DNA from 2 places in the Tomitella gaofuii genome. Region 2 is predicted to be linked to the other one. Evidence: predicted binding sites of a transcription regulator. Region 2 holds the regulator's gene; the other holds the start of a gene.
The links. Region 2 encodes LexA, which represses DNA repair genes until DNA is damaged. Its sites were predicted from a motif close to CGAACANNTGTTCG; they were not measured.

Region 1: H4F70_RS06880 (HNH endonuclease signature motif containing protein) is a predicted target of LexA. The motif match lies at 6,164-6,177, and genes of this name have one in related genera.

What each region holds. Positions count from the first base shown of each region.
Region 1 is NZ_CP059900.1:1,463,964-1,474,279, reverse strand. It holds gene H4F70_RS06910 (acyl-CoA dehydrogenase family protein) at 1-381, opposite strand, end outside; gene H4F70_RS06905 (CoA-acylating methylmalonate-semialdehyde dehydrogenase) at 384-1,886, opposite strand; gene H4F70_RS06900 (GerMN domain-containing protein) at 2,091-2,765, shown strand; gene H4F70_RS06895 (SDR family NAD(P)-dependent oxidoreductase) at 2,828-3,589, opposite strand; partial or broken gene H4F70_RS06890 (SDR family oxidoreductase) at 3,737-4,532, shown strand; gene H4F70_RS06885 (AMP-binding protein) at 4,611-6,137, shown strand; gene H4F70_RS06880 (HNH endonuclease signature motif containing protein) at 6,327-7,844, shown strand; gene H4F70_RS06875 (class I adenylate-forming enzyme family protein) at 7,956-9,563, opposite strand; gene casI (steroid-22-oyl-CoA synthetase) at 9,560-10,316, opposite strand, start outside.
Region 2 is NZ_CP059900.1:2,574,524-2,584,839, reverse strand. It holds gene hflX (GTPase HflX) at 1-1,112, shown strand, start outside; gene H4F70_RS12005 (acyl-CoA thioesterase) at 1,308-1,844, opposite strand; gene lexA (transcriptional repressor LexA) at 1,849-2,559, opposite strand; gene H4F70_RS11995 (LysM peptidoglycan-binding domain-containing protein) at 3,143-3,643, shown strand; gene nrdR (transcriptional regulator NrdR) at 3,835-4,326, shown strand; gene hrpA (ATP-dependent RNA helicase HrpA) at 4,343-8,239, opposite strand; gene H4F70_RS11980 (ribokinase) at 8,641-9,561, shown strand; gene H4F70_RS11975 (sugar ABC transporter ATP-binding protein) at 9,558-10,316, shown strand, end outside.

The DNA.
Region 1 (10,316 bases), 1.1 Mb from region 2:
GCCCAGCAGCTCCATCGCGCACAGCCCGGGAAGCCAACGTCTGCGCTGCTCGTCGCTCCCGTAGGAGTCGATCATCCACGCGACCATGTTGTGGATGGAGATGTAGCCGGCGGTGGCGGGGCACGCCGCGGCGATCTCGGTGAAAATACGCGCCGCGTCGATCCGCCGCAGCCCGGACCCGCCCACGTCCTCGCCGACGTAAATGCCGCCCAGCCCCATCGCGGCGCCCTTGCGCAGGACGTCCACCGGAAAGTGCTTGTCCCGGTCCCACTCCAGGGCATGCGCGGCGACATGTTCGACGGCGAAATCCCGCGCGGTGCCGACGATGGCGCGTTCGTCCTCGCTCAACGCGAACGCGCTCGCGGCCGGCGCCGTGTCCACCGTCACTCCATCACCGGCAGCACGAAGTGGTCGGCGTTCTCCTTGAAGCCGGACTGCCAGCGCTGCGTGACGGTCTTGGTCTTGGTGTAGAAGCGGATGGAATCCGGCCCGTGCTGGTTGAGGTCGCCGAATCCGGAGCGCTTCCAGCCGCCGAAGGTGTGGTACGCCACCGGCACCGGGATCGGCACGTTGACGCCGACCATGCCGGTGTCGACGCGGCTGGCGAAGTTGCGTGCGGTGTCGCCGTCACGCGTGAAGATCGATACGCCGTTGCCGTACTCGTGGGTCGACGGGAGATCCAGCGCCTCCTCGTAGTCGTGTGCACGGACGATGCACAGCACGGGGCCGAAGATCTCCTCGCGGTAGATCGACATGTCTTTGGTGACGTTGTCGAACAGCGTGCTGCCCAGGAAGAACCCGTTCTCGTGCCCGGCGACGGTGATCTCGCGGCCGTCGACCACCAGCTCCGCGCCGGAGTCGATGCCGGCCTGGATGTAGTCGCGCACACGGGCCACGGCGGCGGCGCTGACCAACGGGCCGTAGTCCACGTCCGGGTCGTCGTAGGAGCCGATCGCGAGCTTGTCGATGCGGGCGACGAGCTTTTCGCGCAGCCGGTCCGCGGTCTCCTGCCCCACGGGCACCGCCACGGACAGCGCCATGCACCGCTCCCCCGCAGACCCGTAGGCGGCGCCCACCAGCGCATCCGCCACGTCGTCGAGGTCTGCGTCGGGCATGATGATCATGTGGTTCTTGGCGCCGCCGAAGCACTGGGCCCGCTTGCCCCGCGAGGTCGCGCTGGAATAGATGTACTCGGCGATGTCGGACGAGCCGACGAATCCGAGCGCCTTCACGTCCGGGTGCTCCAGGAGCGCGTCCACCGCCACCTTGTCACCGTTGACCACGTTGAAGATCCCTGCGGGCAGTCCGGCCTCGATGAACAGTTCGGCCAGGCGCAGCGGCACCGATGGGTCGCGTTCCGACGGCTTGAGGATGAACGCGTTGCCGCACGCGATCGCGGGCGCCGCCTTCCACAGCGGGATCATCGCCGGAAAGTTGAACGGCGTGATCCCCGCGACCACGCCGAGTGGCTGACGCACCGAGTAGACGTCGATGCCGGTGCCCGCGCCCTCGGTGTACTCGCCCTTGAGCAGGTGCGGGATACCCATCGCGAACTCGACGACGTCCAGCCCGCGGGCGACGTCCCCATGCGCGTCGGCGATGGTCTTGCCGTGCTCCGAGGCCAGCAGCCGCGCGAGCTCGTCGGCGTTCTCACGTACCAGCTGCGCGAACTTCATCATCACCCGCGCACGCCGCTGCGGGTTCCACGTCGCCCATTCCTTCTGCGCCGTAGCGGCATCCGCAACGGCGGCGGACACCTCGTCGACGCCCGCCAGCGGAACCCGCGACTGCACGGCACCATCGCTGGGGTTGTAGACGTCCGCAAAATGCCCGCTGGTGCCGGGCACCCGTCGGCCGCCGATGAAGTGCGCAAGTTCCTGCACCATGACGCTCCCGCCTCTCGTGTGATCGTGATGACACGAGAATATACTTGGACTACCAACTATGTCTAGACCTAGTTTCCGTACCTCGTGCACACGAAGTCGCGATCCATGGACGACGAATGCCGGCGCGCATGAGCAGTACGGCGATCACGTGCAACGCGCCACGCTTGCGCGCCGATAACGTGGGTACATACGAGGAGGCGCGCCATGCATCGCGTTGCACGGATCGTCCTGGCTGCCGCACCGGTGCTGCTGGTACTCCCCGCGGCCTGCGGACAAAGCGCCGATCCGCCGTCCGTCGCCGCCACACAGGACGGTCCGACGACGTCGGCTCCTGCCGTGCCGGACCCCTCGGACACGAGTCAGAACGAACCGGGTCCCACGGCATCAAGCGCGCTCCCGCCCGGGCAGGATTCTTCCGGCACCGTCGCCCCCGGCCCGGCGGCGTCCGGCGAACCCGGCGCCTCGCACCCCGAACACACCGCACGGCACTCGCTCACCTTCATCGCGATAGGCGACGGAGGTGCGACCGGACACCCGGTGGGCTGCGGCGACAGCGCCGTGCCCGTCACCGTCACGACGGAGACGATCGCCCCGCTCGGCGAGCTCTACCGCGCACTGCTCGCGGTGGACGAGCAGCACTACGGCGCATCCGGCCTGTACAACGCGCTGGCGATGTCCGACCTGTCGTACCAGGGTGCGACGATCGCCGACGGCCATGCGACGGTTCGCCTGGCCGGTGATCTGACGATGGGCGGCGAGTGCGACATCCCGCGAGTGCGCGCGCAGCTGACCGAGCCCGCCCTGCAGTTCGGCAACGTCGACTCGGTGGAGGTTTACATCGATGGCACGCCGCTGGACGACGCGCTGTCCTTGCGATGACAACGGCACCGGCCGCCTCCTGACGGAGACGGCCGGTGCCGCGTGCAGAATTGCGAGCCGGTCTACGCCCAGCGCGCCTGCCCGCCGTCCAGCGGGATCGTCGCTCCGGTGAGGTAGCGCGCGTCGGGGCCGACGAGGAACGCGACGGCGCGGCCGATGTCCTCCTCGCACTCGCCGATCCGGCCCATCGGAATGGTGGCGACGAACGCCTCGGCCTCTTCGGGATTGTGCTCGGTCCACGCCTTGAGCCCGGGCGACAGCGCATGCGGCGCGACGGCGTTGACCCGGATGTTGTCGCGCCCCCACTCCGAGGCGGCCGCGCGGGTGAGTGAGCGGAGGGCCTCCTTGGCGGCCGCATACCCGCCGTAGTTCGACGTGTCCCATCGGACGGCCGCAGACGTGACCATGTTGATCACGGACCCGCCGCCACGCTCCTTCATGACCGGATAGCACAGCTGCATGAGCGAAAGCGCCGCCAGCGGCCCGACGGCCAGGGCCTTCTCGATGTGGTGCCGCTTGACCTGCGCGATCGGGCCCAGGACGCTGTAGTTGGCGTTGTTGACGAGGATGTCGATCCCGCCGAGCGCGGTCACTACTTCGTCGACCGCCGGCGCCAGCTGCTCCTCCTTCGCCACGTCGCACTCCACCGCGATCGCGGTGCCACCCAGTGCGCGGACGGCCTCCGCCGTCTCGTCCACCTTGGCCTTGGTGCGCCCCAACGCAGCGATGCTCGCGCCCTCCTTGGCGAGGGCGAAGGCGATCCCCTCGCCCACGCCCTGACCGGCGCCGGTGATCAGCGCGACCTTGCCGTCCAATGTGCCCATCGATGCGCTCCCAAGTGTCGGTGGGTATGACCTACCCGTTCAGTGACCACCAGGGTAATCAACCGAGCAAGTGCTTGGTAGCCTCGTCCCGGTATACGGAGCACGCCGACACACGGAGCACGCCGACGCCCCGGAAGCGAGGACCGCATGAGTTCCCCCGATCCCACCAGCACGATCGACCTGAGCGGCCGGGTGGCCATCGTCACCGGCGGCACCAAGGGCATCGGATTCGTCATCGCGACGACGCTGCTCGCCGCGGGCGCGGAGGTGACGGTGTGCGGCAGGACCGAGCCGGAATCGCTGCCTGCCGCGGGCGGCCGCACCGCGCAGTTCCGTGCGCTCGACGTACGCGACGCGGAGGCGGCGAAGGCGCTGGTGCAAGACGTCGCGGGACGGCACGGCCGCCTCGACATCCTCGTCAACAACGCCGGCGGCTCCCCCGATGCCGATTCCGCCACCGTCTCCACGCGGTTCGTCGACAAGATCGTGGCACTGAACATGCTTGCGCCGTTCTACCTGGCGCAGGCGGCCAACGCCGTCATGCAGCAGCAGGACTCCGGCGGGTCGATCGTCAACATCGGCAGCGTCTCCGCCCACGATCCGCAGCCCGGCACGGCCGCGTACTCGGCCGCAAAGGCAGGGCTGCTCATGTTCAGCCAGGCACTGGCTCTCGAGTGGGCGCCGAAGGTGCGCGTCAACCACATCACCACCGGCCTCATCCGTACCGACGCGGCCGCCGAGGTCTACGGCGACGACGGCGGCGCGGCGGTCGCCTCGATCATCCCCATGCAGCGCATGGCAGTCCCCGGAGGACGTCGCCAAAGCGTGCCTGTTCTTCAGCAGCGACCTCGCCACGTACCTCACCGGGACCGACCTGGCCGTGCACGGCGGCGGCGAGTTCCCCGGCCGTTACCTGGTCACCCGCGGCGGCGAGAAGCGCTGATGCGCACCGACACCATCTGGACGAAGGCCGACCCGTTCGCCTCGCTCGTGGCCGCACGAGCGGACGACGAACCCCGGCCTGCGGTTCGAGGACCGCGAATGGTCCTGGCGACAGGTCGTCGCGGAGGCGACGGCGCGGGCCGAGCTGGCCCGCAGCATGCAGGTGGACGGCCCCTGGCACATCGGCCTGCTCATGGAGAACTCGCCGGAGAACCTGTTCTGGGTGCTCGCCGCGGGCCTGTCCGGGGCCACCATCGTGGGGATCAACCCCACGCGCCGCGGCGCCGAGCTGGAACGCGATATCGATTTCACCGACATCCAGCTCATCGTCACCGACCAAGCGCACCGGCCGCTTCTCGACGGACTGACGCTGGGGTGCCCGCCCGAGCGCATCCTCACCAGCGACGCACCCGACTTCGCCGCACTGCTCGAGGCGGAGGGCGACGGAACCGGCGGCGGGTTCGCCCTGCCCGATCCGGCGACGATCTTCTCGCTCGTGTTCACCTCCGGCACCACCTCGGCCCCCAAGGCGGTCATCTGCTCCCAGGGGCGGCTGGGCACCATCGCCCGACAGCAGCAGGAGCGCCGGAACCTCGGCCCCGACGACGTCTTCTATGTGGCCATGCCGATGTTCCACTCGAACGCCATCATGGCCGGCATCGCCCCCGCCGTCAGCGCCGGCGGCTGCATCGCACTGCGCAGGAAGTTCTCCGCATCCGCATGGTTGGAGGACGTCCGCCGCTACAAGGCCACGTTCTTCAACTACGTCGGCAAGCCGCTCAACTACATCCTGGCCACCCCTGAACGGCCCGACGACGCCGACAATCCGCTGCGGATCGCCTTCGGCAACGAAGCCAACGAGAAGGACATCGACACCTTCTCGCGACGGTTCGGGTGCCAGGTGATCGACTCGTACGGCACGTCCGAGGGCGGCATGCGGATCAACCGGACCGCCGGTATGCCCGCGGGGTCGCTGGGCCTGGCCGACGAGGGCACCGCCGTCATCGACCCCGACACGCTCGAGGAATGCCCGCGGGCCGAGTTCGACGAGCAGGGAAGGCTGCTCAACGCGGAGAAGGCCATCGGGGAGATCGCCAACACGCGCAACGTGAACCAGTTCGAGGGCTACTACGGCAACGCTGAAGCCGACGATGAGCGCGTCCGGCACGGCATCCTGTGGTCCGGCGACATGGCCTACCGTGACGCCGACGGCTTCTGGTACTTCGCCGGCCGCACCTCCGACCGCCTGCGCGTGGACGGCGAGAACTTCGCGGCGGCCCCGGTCGAACGCATCGTGGCCCGTTTCCCCGCCTTCAATCACGTCGCCGTCTACGCCGTGCCCGACGAGGTGGTGGGCGATCAGGTGATGATCGCCGTGGAGCTCTACCCGGGCACCGAGTTCGATCCGAAGGCGTTCGGCGGGTTCCTGGCCGAACAGCCGGACCTCGGCACCAAGTGGGCGCCCAAGTACGTGCGCCTCTCCGCGGCCCTCCCCCGCACCTCGACCAGCAAGGTGATCAAGCGGCAGCTGCAGGCGGAGGGGTATGACGTGCCGGACAGGGTGTTCGTCCGCGACGGCAAGGAGCTCGTCTTCCGCGAGATGTAGTCCGACTCGGCACACTCGGCCTTCTTCGAACGTGGATTCGGAGAACTTTCGCTTGGTCACGTGACATCGAACAATCGTTCCCGTATGGTGGATGCTGCAGCGGGGGGCTGTGGGATGCGATCGGGGGGCGGAACGATGGGGCGCAGGCGGGGTCGCAATACCGGCGCGGGCAGGGCTGCGGCGTCACCGATGACCGCGAGCCTGTGGTGCCGCACCGACCCGGAGCTGGTCGAGGGGCTCGACGACGCCGTCCACTCCCTGTTCGCCCGGGAAGTGGACTTGCTGCGCCTGATCGCAGAGCTCTCGGGGCGCGGCAGCGACGTCGGCAATCCGGCCCAGGTGGCGAGCATGGTCGCTGATCGCACCACGATGTCCCTGTACCTGGCGCGCAATCTCGTCACCTTCGCCCAGCGGCTGCGTGACAGGCCACGCGTGTTCGAGTCCTATGCGGGCGAGCGGATCTCCAAGCCGTCCGCAACGCTGATCATGGATTTCCTCGACGACCCACCCCCGAACATGCCCGCCGATGAGGTCGCCACCGCAGAGTCGGTGCTCATCGAGTTCGCGTCCAGCCACAAGCAGGCCGAGCTGTCCGCCACGATCGACGGCATCCGCGAGCACTACACCGAACTGCCCTGCGACTCCGAGCCGGGATCCGCAGGCGACGGCGCATCGGAGGGAGACGACCACGGGGCGGGCTCCTCCGGCAAGGACGGTACCGAGGGCGATAGCGGTGCCGAGGGCGAAGGCCGAGCTGCGGGCGGGCAGGATACCCCTTGGCCGCTGCGCCGCCGCAGCGACACCTTCGGCGGCGACGACACCACCCGCAACACGCTCTTCCTCTCCCGCACGCTCGGCGGGCGCTACGTCGTGCGCGGCGACCTCGACGCGGAGACCGGCGAGCGGCTGAGTGCGGTCCTGTCGCCGTACTCCGCACCGCGCCCCGAGGCGGACGGCACGCGCGATCGCCGCAGCGCCCCCAAGCGCCGGGCCGACGGGCTCGCCGAGTTCCTGCGCCGGCACACCACGTGCTCCGCCGCCGACGGGCAGGGATCACCCGGCGGGGAATCCGCGCGCGGCAGCGCCGGAACAGCGGCAGGCGGTGCGGATCACGCGGGCGGCACCCACGACCTCGGCGGCGGAGCCGGCACCGGCGCGACGCTGTCGGTGCACATCGGACTGCGCGACCTCGCGGACACCGACGCCGACCATGCCGTGCGCGCGGGACTGATCGCCGCCGGCCGGTACGCGGAAGTTTTCGACAACCTGCCGCACGGCCTGACCGACTGGTTCGCCGCCATGCCGGTCTCCGCCGCGCGCCGCCTCGCATGCGATGCCGCGGTCACGCCGGTCGGTGTCGACGGCCACGGCGCGCCGTTGAACGTCGGCCGCACGCGCAGGCTGGCGACGGCGGCGCAGCGCCGTGCACTCGCCGCACGCGACCATGGCTGCGCCTTCCCCCGGTGCGATCGCCCGCCCGCGTGGTGCATCGCGCACCACGTGCACCACTGGGTGGACGGCGGCCCCACCGACCTGGACAACCTCGTCAGCTTGTGCACGGAACATCACCGGTCGGTACACCACCACGGATGGAAAGTGACGGTCGACGCCGCCGCGAGACGGCCGCGGTTCCGGGCTCCGGCCGGACACACGCTCGCACTGCAGTGGCTCGACTCCGACGGTGGCGCTCAGCCTCCCCCGGAGTAGCGCCGACGGACGGCCTCCCCGGGGTGCACGACGCACACGAGATCATGCGCATTACCCGCGCGCACCTGCCGCCCGGTCCACGGCCGCAGTCCACGCATGCCGTACGGAGGATCACTCCAGGTGATGCGGCGCATCCGCTGCCGGATCACCGCCGCGCTGCAGCGCCGCGGCGCGCACCACCTTGCCGGAGGCGTTGCGTGGCAGCGGCGCGTCCCGCACCAGCCATCGGACGGGGACCTTGTACGCGGCGAGCCTGTCGGAGACATACCGGGCGAGGTCAGCGGTCAGCGCCGGGCCCGCACCGTCCGCGCCGGAGTCGTCGCCCGCAGGCACGACGACCGCGCACACCTCCTGGCCCCAATCCGGGTGCGCGGCACCGTGCACCATGCACTCGTCCACCGCCGGATGCGACTCGACGACGGCCGCCACCTCGGCCGGATAAACATTCTCGCCGCCACGGATGATCAGATCCGTGCGGCGGCTGTGCACCCGGAGCCGGCCGTCGACGAACTCCCCCACGTCGCCGGTCCGCAGCCAGCCGTCCGCATCGAATGCCGCGCCCGTCGCCTCGTCGTCGCGCCAGTACCCGCTCATCAGGTGCGGCCCGCGGGCCCAGATCTCGCCCACTCCGGCGTGCCTCTCCTCGTCGACGGTGTCGGCTGCCCTCGGCTCCGCGACCAGAACCACTCCCGCGCCGTCCCGGATCTGCACCTCCATCTGCGGCACCGGGCTACCGACGCACAGCGGGTCCGCCGCCAGGTCCGCTTCAGTGGCCGCAGTGACGGGGCATGCGGTCTCCGTGAGCCCGTAGGTGGCGGCGAGCCCGGTCCGCGCGGCCGGCACCAGCGCCCGCAGCCGATCCTGCATCGCGGTCGAGGCGGGCGCGGTGATCAGCGACAGGCCGCGCAGCGACTGCAGCCGCCGCGCCGTCACCGGGCGGGATTCGAGCAGGTCGAGCAGCCGGGACGCCATCGTCGGCACCGCGCTCCAGTGCGTCACCGACTCCCCCTCGATCAGCCGAGTCACGCCGTCGACGTCGAAGCGGCCCTCCCACATCACGGCCGCGTCCCCCAGCGCCAACCGCGGCACGGTCAGGTTGTGCAGAGCAGCCACGTGGAAAAGCGGCGTCGCCAGCAGGTAGCGCCGCGGGGCAGGGTCGTCGACGCGCGGACCTCGCTGATGGTCGACAGTGGCGATCAGGCTGCGGTGCGGGTGCACGACGCCCTTGGCCCGGCCGGTGGTTCCGGAGGTGAACAGGATCGTCGCCGGATCGTCCGAGTGCGCGCGCATGCCGCCGGAAGCCGCTTCGCCCGCACCGTCCGCCACCATCGCGTCGACCGATTCGATCGCGCACACGGGCACCGCCCCGTCGCCCGTGCGCGGCACGAGGCCGCGCCGGCGCTCGTCCGCCAGCACCAGCGCGGGCTCGGTGAGGTCCAGCGCATGCTCGACCTCGGGCGCCGCCCACCGCGAGTTCATGGCCACCACGACCCCGCCGAGCGCCGCCACCGCCCAGAATGCGGTGATCCAGGGGATCCCGTTCGCGGCGAGGATCGCCACCCGGTCTCCGCGGCCGATCCCGTACTCGCGCCGCAGCACGGTCGCCAGCGCGTGGGCGCGTGCATGATTCTCCCGGAATGCCACCCGCCGTCCGCCCGCGACGAGGTACTCGGCATCGCCGCGACCTGCGGATTCCTCCAGCAGCCGGGCCAGGTTCACGCCCCCACCGCCGCCGCGCCGGGCGGCAGCAACCGCGTCCGGCCGTACGTGGCGAACTCGGCCTCGAGAGCGTCCATCTGCTCGGCCGACATCGGCTCGTAGTGCACGCCCCCGCGTCCGGCCCACCGGTAGACGGGTTCGTCGCACCGCCACGCCTGCCGGGCGACAACCTTTTTCTGGACCTTGTTGGACCCGGTGGTCGGCAGGCCCCGCGACACGCGCAGCAGCCGGGGCGTCGCTTTGGTCCCCAGGTCGTTCTGGGCGGCGAGGAAGCCCACGAACTCGTCGGTGTCGAACTCCGCGCCGGGCTGGACCTCGACGGCGGCCATCACCTGGTCGCCGGACCGTGGATCGGGCACGGCGAAGGCGACGGCGGTGGCGACCTGCGGATGCCGGCGCAGGATCCGTTCGATCAACAGCGCCGAGGTGTTCTCGCCGTCGACCCGGATCCAGTCCCCCTTGCGTCCGGCGAAGTAGATGAACCCGTCTACGTCGACATATCCGAGGTCCCCGGTCCAATACCAGCCGTGCCGCAGCCGCTCCGCGTCGGCGGCGTCGTTCTTGTAGTACCCCTCGAACGCCCGGGCACCCCGCTTGTCGACGATCTCGCCGATCGCCTCATCCGGGTTCTGCACGCGCCCGTACCGGTCCAGGAGGGCGGGCTTCTTCGCGGCGAGGGTGTCCGGGTCGACGATGACGATGTCCTCGTGCGCCGGGCGGCCGAGTGCCCCCTCCGGCGCGTCGGGCGCCCGG
Region 2 (10,316 bases):
CGGAGCTGCGTGAGGTGGTCATGGCCACGGGGGCGGACACGGTGATCTGCGACGGCGAGCTCAGCCCCGCGCAACTGACCAGCTTGGAGAAGGTCGTTCAAGTGAAGGTGGTGGACCGCACCGCGCTGATCCTCGACATCTTCGCCCAGCACGCCACCTCCCGCGAGGGCAAGGCGCAGGTGTCGCTCGCGCAGATGGAGTACATGCTGCCGCGGCTGCGCGGCTGGGGCGAGTCGATGTCGCGCCAGGCGGGCGGCCGTGCGGGCAGTAACGGCGGCGTGGGCCTGCGCGGCCCGGGCGAGACGAAGATCGAGACCGACCGGCGGCGCATCCGTTCGCGGATGGCGAAGCTGCGCCGCGAGATCGCCCACATGAAGAACGCCCGCGACGTCAAACGCCACCGCCGCCACACCACCGGCGTGCCGTCGGTGGCGATCGTCGGCTACACCAACGCGGGCAAGTCGAGCATCCTCAACGCGCTGACCGGCGCCGGGGTGCTCGTGCAGAACGCGCTGTTCGCGACGCTCGACCCGACGACGCGGCGCACCGTGCTCGACGACGGACGCGAGGCCGTGCTCACCGACACCGTCGGTTTCGTGCGCCACCTGCCCACCCAGTTGGTGGAGGCCTTCCGCTCCACGCTCGAGGAGGTCGCGGGGGCGGACCTGCTCATGCACGTCGTGGACGGCTCCGACGAGTTCCCGCTCGAGCAGATCCGGGCTGTCAACGAGGTCATCGCCGACGTGCTGCGGGAGGCCGGCGCGGACGCGCCGCCGGAGCTGCTGGTGGTGAACAAGATCGACGCGGCCGACACGGTGGAACTCACGCGGTTGCGCGGCGTGCTCGACGGCGCACACTTCGTCTCCGCACACACCGGGGAGGGCATCGCAGAGCTGCGGGCGCACCTCACCGAGCGGCTCCCGGGGCCGGGGGTGCGCGTCGACGTCCTCGTGCCGTACTCGCGCGGGGACCTCGTGGCGCGCATCCACGCCGAGGGCACCGTGGACTCCGAGCGGCACGGCGCCGAGGGCACGGAGATCGGAGCGGAGGTGCCCCGCGCGCTGGCCGCCGCCCTCGCGCCGTACACCGTGGACGGCGCCCAGGGCGGTTAGCGCGCGGGGCCTTTGCGCGCGCCAGACCGGCTCACGCGTCGAGGTCCTGGGCGCCGAGCGCGCCCGCAGCGCGGGAGGCCGCACGCGCGGCGCTGGCGGGATAGCCGGGCGCGCGGCACTGTCCGGAAGGCCGGGCGCGCCCGGACTCGGTTTGGACAGGGGGACGGACTATCCGGCGTTCAGATCGCAGCGCTGTCAGATCGCAGGGGGGAGGGAACCGGTGAACGCGGCGCGCAGGTCGTCGGGCCAGGGCACGGGGCCGCCCTCGCTGCCATCGGTGTGCACGGCGATCATGGTCCCGTCGGCCGCCGTTCCGCGTGCGCCGATGATGGCGAACCGGTAGGTGACCGACGAGGCGCCCACGGCGACGACGGCGAAGCGCACCTCGAGGTTCTCGCGCAGCCACATCCGCTGCCGGAAATCGGCCTCGTAGCGCACCCGCGGCAGGTGTTTGAGTAGTTCCGGCCGGGCGATGGACTCGAGGAACTCGCCCTCGGCCTCCTCAGCCCACTGGCGCACCACGGAGAAGTGCTGGTGTCCGGATGCGTCGGTGTCCGGCCACTGAAGTTGGCGGCGGATCGTCACCGTGGGCAGGCCCTCGCGTGCCGCCCGCGCGATCACGTCCACCGCCGAGTCGCCGGAACCGGTGCCGTCTGCGACCGCGCCGGGCGTCCCGGCGCCCACCGACCCACCGGGCCGGGGCGCGTGCGATGCCGCACTGGAATTCGTCACAGCGTCACACCTTCCGCATGACGGTGACCACCTTGCCGAGGATGGTCGCGTCGTTGCCGTGGATGGGGGTGAAGTGCGGGTTGTGCGGCATCAGCCAGATGTTCTTGCCGTCGCGCTTGAAGGTCTTGACGGTGGCCTCGCCGTCGAGCATCGCCGCGACGATGTCGCCGTTGTCGGCGACGCTCTGCTGGCGCACCACCACCCAGTCGCCGTCGCAGATCGCCGCGTCCACCATAGACTCGCCCACGACCTTGAGCATGAACAACGTGCCGTTGCCCACCAGCTCCTTGGGCAGCGGGAAGACGTCCTCCTGATTCTGCTCGGCGAGGATCGGGCCGCCGGCGGCGATCCGCCCCACGAGCGGTACGAAGGTGGGCTCGGGCCGCGGCGGCGCGTCCGCGCCGTCGGCCGCCGGGCCGGATTCCGGCGCATCCTCCGCCGACCGGAGCGGCGTGACCCCGCGGACGTCCACGGCGCGCGGACGATTGGGGTCCCGGCGCAGGAACCCCTTCTTTTCCAGGGACTGCAGCTGGTGCGCTACCGACGACGTCGAGGCCAGCCCCACCGAATCGCCGATCTCGCGGATGCTCGGCGGGTAGCCGCGCTCGCGGACCGAGGTCTGGATCACCTCGAGCACCTTGCGCTGGCGGTCGGTGAGCGACTCGATGGACGGCCTCCCGCCGTCCAGTGCCACATTGAAGTCCTTCTTCGCCATCGGCCCTGGTCCTCCCTGCTGTATCGCGACAATCCGCCGGTGCGCCCCCGCTCGGGATCCGGCCCGTCCCCCGCAGCGGCGTCCGTGCCTTGCGAAGCCCTTCCCCGCAGGGGTTGCGGCGTGATTCGAATGTAGCGCCGATCGGCGGAATCGACAAACATCTGTTCGACGTGTGTCTCGCGCGGCGCGCAGTGCCGACCGCGTCCGTCGGCGGTGGTCGAGGGTGCGGTCGGCGCAGGTGGCGGGCACGGGCGGGTGGTTTTGTCGGTTCGGGTTGATACAACCCGAACGTGTGTACATCGAACGGAATCGCGAACCGGCCGACTCGCGCGTCGCGGCGCGGTCCTTCCCCTGCTTCGGCGGGGCGCCGTGGCGAGCCCGCGTGCGCTGCGCGAGCGGGATTCTGTCGAACCCTTGATCTATCGAATGAGTGGGCGATAGCATGCACAGGCGAGCGAACACATGTACTAATGACCGTCGCCGGCGCGCGAAGGTGCTTCGGTGGGGCGCGGAGACGAGCGACCGGGACGGCGGCATGGAGAAGCCGGTGCGGACGCATCGGCGGCGGAACCGGGAGGCTGGCATGAACGCTGTGGTGGAGCGGCAGAGCGCTTCGGGGCGCACGATGGGCGGGGCCCGTGCACAGGTGGCGGGCGCACCGTATGAACTTCGCCGGCCTCTCCGCCGGCGGGGGATCGACAGGTCGGAGGTCTGGCGGCGTCCCGCCGGGACTCCGGCGGTACTTCCCCGGCGCGCCGTGCGGATGTCCACGGCGGGGCACGCCCCCGCAGTGGGGGTGGCCGACAGGCGCGGGCTGGTCGCGGCGGTCGCGGTCGCCGTGTTGCTCGCCCTCGTCATTCTCGCTGCCGCGCAGGTGCGGTCGATCGGCGCCACGACGATGCCCGGCGATGTGAACACTGTCGAGGTCTCGTCCGGTGACACGCTGAGTTCGATTGCGCGGCAGGCGGCCCCCGACGTCCCTGTCGGTCAGATGGTGGATCGCATCATCGCGCTCAACGGGCTCGACAGTGCGGCCGTCCACGCCGGCCAGAGTCTGGTGGTGCCGTGGGCGTACGGACGATGACGCTCCGCGCGGCGGCGAGGCCTGCGGCATCGTGGCGGCCGGACGATCGGTGGCGTCGGTCCCCTTCGTGCTTTCCCGTATCATCGGCGTGGAGAAAGTGACCGCTAGCTGATATGCGCGCGCACCAGGATGGACGGCCCCGGGACGGTGTGACCGCGCCGCGCATGGGCAGCAGCGATGAAGGAGCCCCCATGCACTGTCCGTTCTGCCGGAACCCCGAGTCCCGCGTGGTCGATTCGCGCGAAGCCGACGAGGGACAGGCGATCCGACGTCGGCGGCAGTGCCAGGATTGCGGGCGTCGGTTCACCACGGTGGAGACCGCCGTTCTCTACGTGGTCAAGCGCAGCGGGGTCAAGGAGCCGTTCAGCCGGGCCAAGGTGGTACGGGGCGTCCGCAGCGCTTGCCGCGGCAGGCACGTGGACGATGACGCTCTGCACCTGCTTGCGCAGACGGTGGAAGAGACCATCCGCGCCACCGGTTCCCCGGAGGTCCCGAGCCAGGAGGTCGGCTTGGCCATCCTGGGCCCTTTGCGTGACCTCGACGAGGTCGCATACCTCAGGTTCGCCTCGGTCTACCGCTCGTTCAGCTCGGCCGAGGACTTCGAAACCGCGATAGAAGAGCTGCGGCTGCACCGCGAAGGGGCCGACGGGGCCGCATCGGAGGAACCCGCGCCCGCACGGTGACGCGATCAGCGCGTCGTCAGCGGGGGAGCGTGTCGATGGCGCGCAGGATGCGCTTCTCGCTGACCTGCCGAGCGGTCCCCAGTTTCTGCGCGAAGAGTCCCACACGCAGTTCCTCGATCATCCAGAACACTTCCTGGACGGCGGGCGACTCGGCGGAGCCCGGCGGGCAGTGTGCAAGATAGCGTTCCAGCGCCCCGTACACGCGATCCAGCGTATCCATGCCCTGGTGTTCGCGCGGTCCGGAGGTCGGTGCGGATTCGAGACGCAGGGTCGCCGCGCGCAGGTACCGCGGGATCTGGGCGGCACGAGCACTGCCCGCCTCCAGCAGGAAGCCGGGCCGGACCAGGTCGGCGAGCTGCTGGCGGACGTCGTCCACCGTCGATTCGGACACCGCCGTCGACGCGGCCGCCTCGCCGAGCCTCACCTGCAGCTCGTCCCGGCGACGGACGATCTCCACGGCGGCAGTGACGATGGCCGGCTCTGCGGCACGCGCAGCGGGGCCGACCGCGCTCTTCAAGCGCTCGAACGCATCCGGATCACGCACGGGCCCGCCCGCCCGCATCATCGCCTCGTCGACGGCGCACTCGTGCACGTCGGCGACGAGCCCGTCGAGCCCGCCGAACGGGTACTGCCCGGCGACGAGGCGGTCCGCCGTCGACAAGATCGAGAGCAGGCGCTTGCCCACTCCCGGAACCGCATTGAGCAGCAGTCGACGCGTACCGGTGCGCATCGCGGCGGACTGTTCCGCGCGCGTCGACACCACCGTGACCGCCACTGCAGCCGGACCTGCCGGAGTCGCCGGTTCCCGGACACTCAGCGTCGGGAACCCCACCACCTTCTGGCCCGCCACCTCGCTTGTCACCTGTTCGGGCACGTCGCCGAGCGTTTCGGACGTCCACACCGTCGCGGCCGGCCGCGCGTGTTCCTGGCCGTCGCGCACAGCGGTGTCGCTGATGTGGCGCGCCAGCCGGGTCCGCAGCTCGGTGAGGTCCTTGGAGCGGCCGAGCTCACGGCCGCGCCGGTCGACCGCCGCGAATGTGACGCGCAGATGGTCGGGCAACGCGGCGCTGCGGAAGTCCTCCGGCGCGATACGGCACGAACCGAGTCGAGAGAGTTCCCGTGCCAGCGCATTGACCAGGGGCTCCGATCGGGGCTGCACGCGCGCGAGCGCCGCCGCGGCGAAGTCGGGTGCGGGGACCACCGCGCGCCGCAGCTGTTTGGGCAGTGAGCGGATGAGTGTGGTGGCGAGTTCCTCGCGCATGCCGGGCACGAGCCAGTCGAACCCGGCCGTGCGCACCTGCGGGAGAAGCTCCACGGGAACCCGCACGGTCACGCCGTCCTCCGGGTGGCCGGGTTCGAATCGGTAGTCCAACTCGAGGCGCACTCCGCCCTGCAGCCAGGCGTCGGGATAGTCGGCGCCTGCGACGGTATCGGCGTCGTCGTTGGTGACGGTGTCCGCGGTGAAGTCGAGGAGCGCCGGGTCGGTGCGCCGCGCCTTCTTCCACCAGGAGTCGAAATGGCGGCCGGAGACGATGTCGGCGGGCAGGCGTCGGTCGTAGAAGTCGAACAGGTCGTCGTCGCGGACGACGATGTCGCGCCGGCGGGCCCGGTCCTCCAGGTCGAGCGCGTCCTCGAGCAGCGATCGGTTGTGCGTGAGGAAGGCGTGGTCGGACCGCCACTCTCCCTGCACCAGCGCGTGGCGGATGAACAGGTCGCGCGAAGCCTCCCGGTCCACCCGGCCGTACGGTGCGAGCCGCCGCGCGATGAGCGGGACGCCGTAGAGCGTCACCTTCTCGTAGGCCATCGGCGCGGCATGCTTGATCGACCAGTGCGGCTCGGAGTAGGAATGCTTGACAAGGTCCGGCGCGAGCTTCTCCACCCATTCGGGCTCGATGCGGGCCACCTCGCGCGCCCACAGCCGGGAGGTCTCGACGAGTTCTCCGGCCATCACCCACCGCGGTTGGCCCTTGAACAGGCTCGACCCGGGGAAGATGGCGAACCGGGCGCCGCGGGCCCCCAGGTAGTCGCGCTTGTCGCCGTCGCGGGCGCCGATGTGCGACAGCAGGCCGGACAGCAGCGCCTGGTGGATCGTGTCTTCGGACGCCGGCGCATCGTTGGCCTGCCAGCCCATCTCGCGCGCGATCTGCCGCAACTGCCCGTGCAGGTCCTGCCACTCCCGGATGCGCATGAAGTGCAGGTACTCCGCCTTGCACATCCTGCGGTACGCGCTCGAGCCCAGCGCATTGCGCTGCTCGCGCAGGTAGTCCCAGAGCCGCAGCCGGGCCAGGAAGTCCGACCCCTTCACGGCGAACCTGGCGTGCCGGGCGTCGGCGTCCTGCTGGTGGTCGGCGGGCCGCTCACGCACGTCCTGCATCGAGATGGCGGAGACGATGATCAGCAGTTCACGCAGGCACCCTGTGCGCTGCGCCTCGAGCAGCATGCGGCCCATCCGCGGGTCCACCGGCAGCCGCGCGAGCGACCGGCCGGTGTCGGTGAGCCGGTGCTGCGCGCCACGCCCGGTCTGCCCGCCTCGGACGATGGCGCCGAGCTCTTCGAGCAGCGTCAGGCCGTCCCGCACGGCCCGCGGGTCGGGGGGTTCGACGAAGGGGAACGCGGCGAGGTCGCCGAGGCCCAGCGCGGTCATCTGCAGGATGACTGCGGCGAGGTTGGTGCGCAGGATCTCCGGCTCGGTGAAGGCGGGACGCGCTTCGAAGTCGTCTTCCGAATACAGACGGATGCAGATGCCGTCCGCGACGCGACCGCACCGACCGGCGCGCTGGCGCGCGGAGGCTTGGGAGATCGGCTCGATCGGCAGCCGCTGCACCTTGGTGCGCACCGAGTACCGGGAGATCCGGGCCGTGCCGGGGTCGACGACGTACCGGATCCCGGGGACGGTCAGGGAGGTTTCGGCCACGTTGGTGGACAGCACGATGCGCCGGCCGGTGTGGGCGGTGAACACGCGGTGCTGCTCGGCGGCCGAGAGTCGCGAGTACAGCGGGAGGATCTCCGTGTTCCGGTATCGGCGCTCGCGCAAGGCGTCGGCGGTGTCGCGGATCTCGCGTTCGCCGGCGAGGAACACCAGGATGTCGCCCGGCCCGGCGGCGACGAGTTCGTCCACCGCCGCGCCGATCGCTTCGAGCGGATCCCGATCCACGAGCATCGGCGCATCGGCGGTGCCGCGCTCGACGGTGAGCGGGCGGTACCGCATCTCGACGGGGAAGGTGCGCCCGGAGACCTCGATGATGGGCGCCGCAGCGCCGTCGACGGCGAAATGCTCGGCGAAGCGTTCCGGGTCGATGGTGGCCGAGGTGATGATGACCTTGAGGTCGGGGCGCCGTGGCAGCAGCTGCTTGAGGTATCCGAGGATGAAGTCGATGTTGAGGCTGCGCTCGTGGGCCTCGTCGATGATGAGGACGTCGTAGCGCCGCAGCATCCGATCGCGCTGGATCTCGTTGAGGAGGATGCCGTCGGTCATCACCTTGATCAACGTGTCGTCGGTGACGTGGTCGGTGAAGCGCACTGTGTAACCGACGGTGTCGCCCAGGGGCCTGTCGAGTTCTTCGGCGACGCGTTCGGCGACGGTGCGCGCGGCGATGCGGCGCGGCTGGGTGTGTCCGATCAGGCCCCGCACACCCAGGCCCAGCTCCAGGCACATCTTCGGCAGCTGCGTGGTCTTGCCGGAGCCGGTCTCGCCGGCGACGATGACCACCTGGTTCTCCGCGATGGCCTTTTTGACGTCGTCGCGCCGGGCGCTCACCGGCAGCGCCTCGGGATAGGAGACCGCGGGCGCCGACGCGCGTCTGCGTTCGACGCGCTGCTGCGAGGCGGTGATCAGGTCGTCCACCGCGGCAAGCTCGGCGAGTGCGGGTGCGCCGTCGATGCGCCGCCGCAGGCGGTGCTCGTCGCGGAGCATCACCGCGTCGAGCCGTGCGCGCAGTGCGCGCCGGCGTGCCGTGGCCTCGGGTCCGTCGTCGCGCTGCGGCGCCTCCGGTGCGCCGGAGGGGCCCTGCGGGCCGCGACGCCGCCGTCCACCGCGGCGGCGGCGTGATACTGAGGCGCCGGCGGGCGGCGGTTGCTTCGGAGTCATCTCCGTTCCAGGCTAACGGTGCCGGACGGCCGGCGATGATCGGCCGTGCCCGCGTGTGACGTGATCGGCGCGGCGTGCGACGCAGCGGAAACCGGCCCGGCCGGAGCGAAGTGGCGCGAGTGTGGCCCGCGCGCGCCGGTTCCGTGTTTGACTACGGCCGACCCGTCAACCGACGCCGCACGGACGCGGAGCACCTGCCGCGCGGCGTGAGCCAGGAGGTCCACCGCATGGTCGAGCACATGCCCGGGGAGCGGGCGGCGGAGATCGTCGTCGTCGGCTCGGCGAACCTCGACACGACGGCGCACGTGCCCAGGCTGCCGGCTCCGGGGGAGACGGTGCTGGGCGGGGACACCGGCGAGTCGGTGGGCGGCAAGGGCGCCAACCAGGCGGTGGCCGCGGCGCGGCTGGGGCGCAGCGTCGCGCTCGTCGGGAGGGTCGGCGACGACCCGGCGGGCCGGCGCATCCGGGAGGCGCTGACCGCGCAGGGCGTGCGGGTCGATCATCTCGGCTCCACCGCCGGCAGCGGGTCCGGGGCGGCGCTCATCGTCGTCGACGAGTCCGGGGAGAACATGATCGTCGTCGCGCCGGGGGCCAACAGCTCGCTGTCCACCGCGCACGTGCGCGGGGCGCGGGAGTTGCTGGCCCGGGCGGCCGCGGTCGTGTGCCAGCTGGAGATTCCGGAGGACGCGGTGGCCGAGGCCGTCCGGCAGGCCGGCGGCCGGGTGATCCTCAACCCTTCGCCGGTGCGGCCGGTGCCGCCGGAGGTGATGGCGCGGGTGGACGTGCTCATCGTCAACCGTTCCGAGCTCGGCGCGATCGCCGGGGCTCCCGAACCGCGGACTGTCGATGACGCCGCCGCGCTGGCCGCGGGCGTGGACGGCCCGCGCGCGGTGGTGGTGACGCTCGGAGCCGACGGCGCGCTGGTCGACGGGGGCACGCGGGTGCACGTGCCGGCGGTGCGGGTGCCCACGGTGGTGGACCCGACCGGTGCCGGGGACACTTTCTGCGGGGCGCTCACCGACGCCCTCGTGCGCGGCGAGGCACTGGAGGACGCGGTGCGCTGGGCCGTGCGCGCGGCGGCGATCGCGGTGACGGGCGCGGGCGCGCAGTCCGCCATGCCCACCGCAGCGCAGCTGGAGACGGCATGATGTGGGGCCGCGGGGCAGGGGCACGGCGGACGGACGGCCCCAACACGCTCGAACGCGACGCCGACGACACGTCGCCGGTGCACCTGCAGTTGCGCGGCGTCGGCAAGGTCTACCCGGGCGTGCGGGCGCTCGACGGGGTGGACTTCGACGTGCACGGCGGCGAGGTGCACGTGCTGCTCGGCGAGAACGGCGCGGGCAAGAGCACGCTGATCAAGATGATGGCGGGCGTGCACCGGCCGGACAGCGGCGAGATGCGCGTGGACGGGCGGCCCGTGCACCTGCACGGGCCGGGCGGTGCCGAGGCGCTGGGCATCTCCACGATCCACCAGGAGATGTCGCTGGTCCCGCAGCTCACCGTCGCCGAGAACATCTACCTGGGGCGTCAGCCGCGCAGGCTGGGGATCGTCGACGTGCGGACGATGCGCCGCCGGGCGCGGGAGCTGCTCGCCGAGGCCGGGCTGGCGATCGACGCGGATGCGACGGTGTCGGACCTGGGCGTGGCGCAGCGGCAGTTGGTGGAGATCGCGAAGGCCCTCAGCATCGACACCCGCATCCTCGTGATGGACGAACCCACCGCGGTGCTCAGCGCGGGCGAGGTCGACGCGCTGTTCGCCATCGTCGACGACCTCCGCTCGCGCGGCGTCGGCGTCGTGTTCATCTCGCACCTGCTCGACGAGGTCGCCCGCATCGGCGACAGGGTCACGGTGCTGCGGGACGGCGGCAAGGTGGGCGAGGTGCCGGCGTCCACCGGCGTG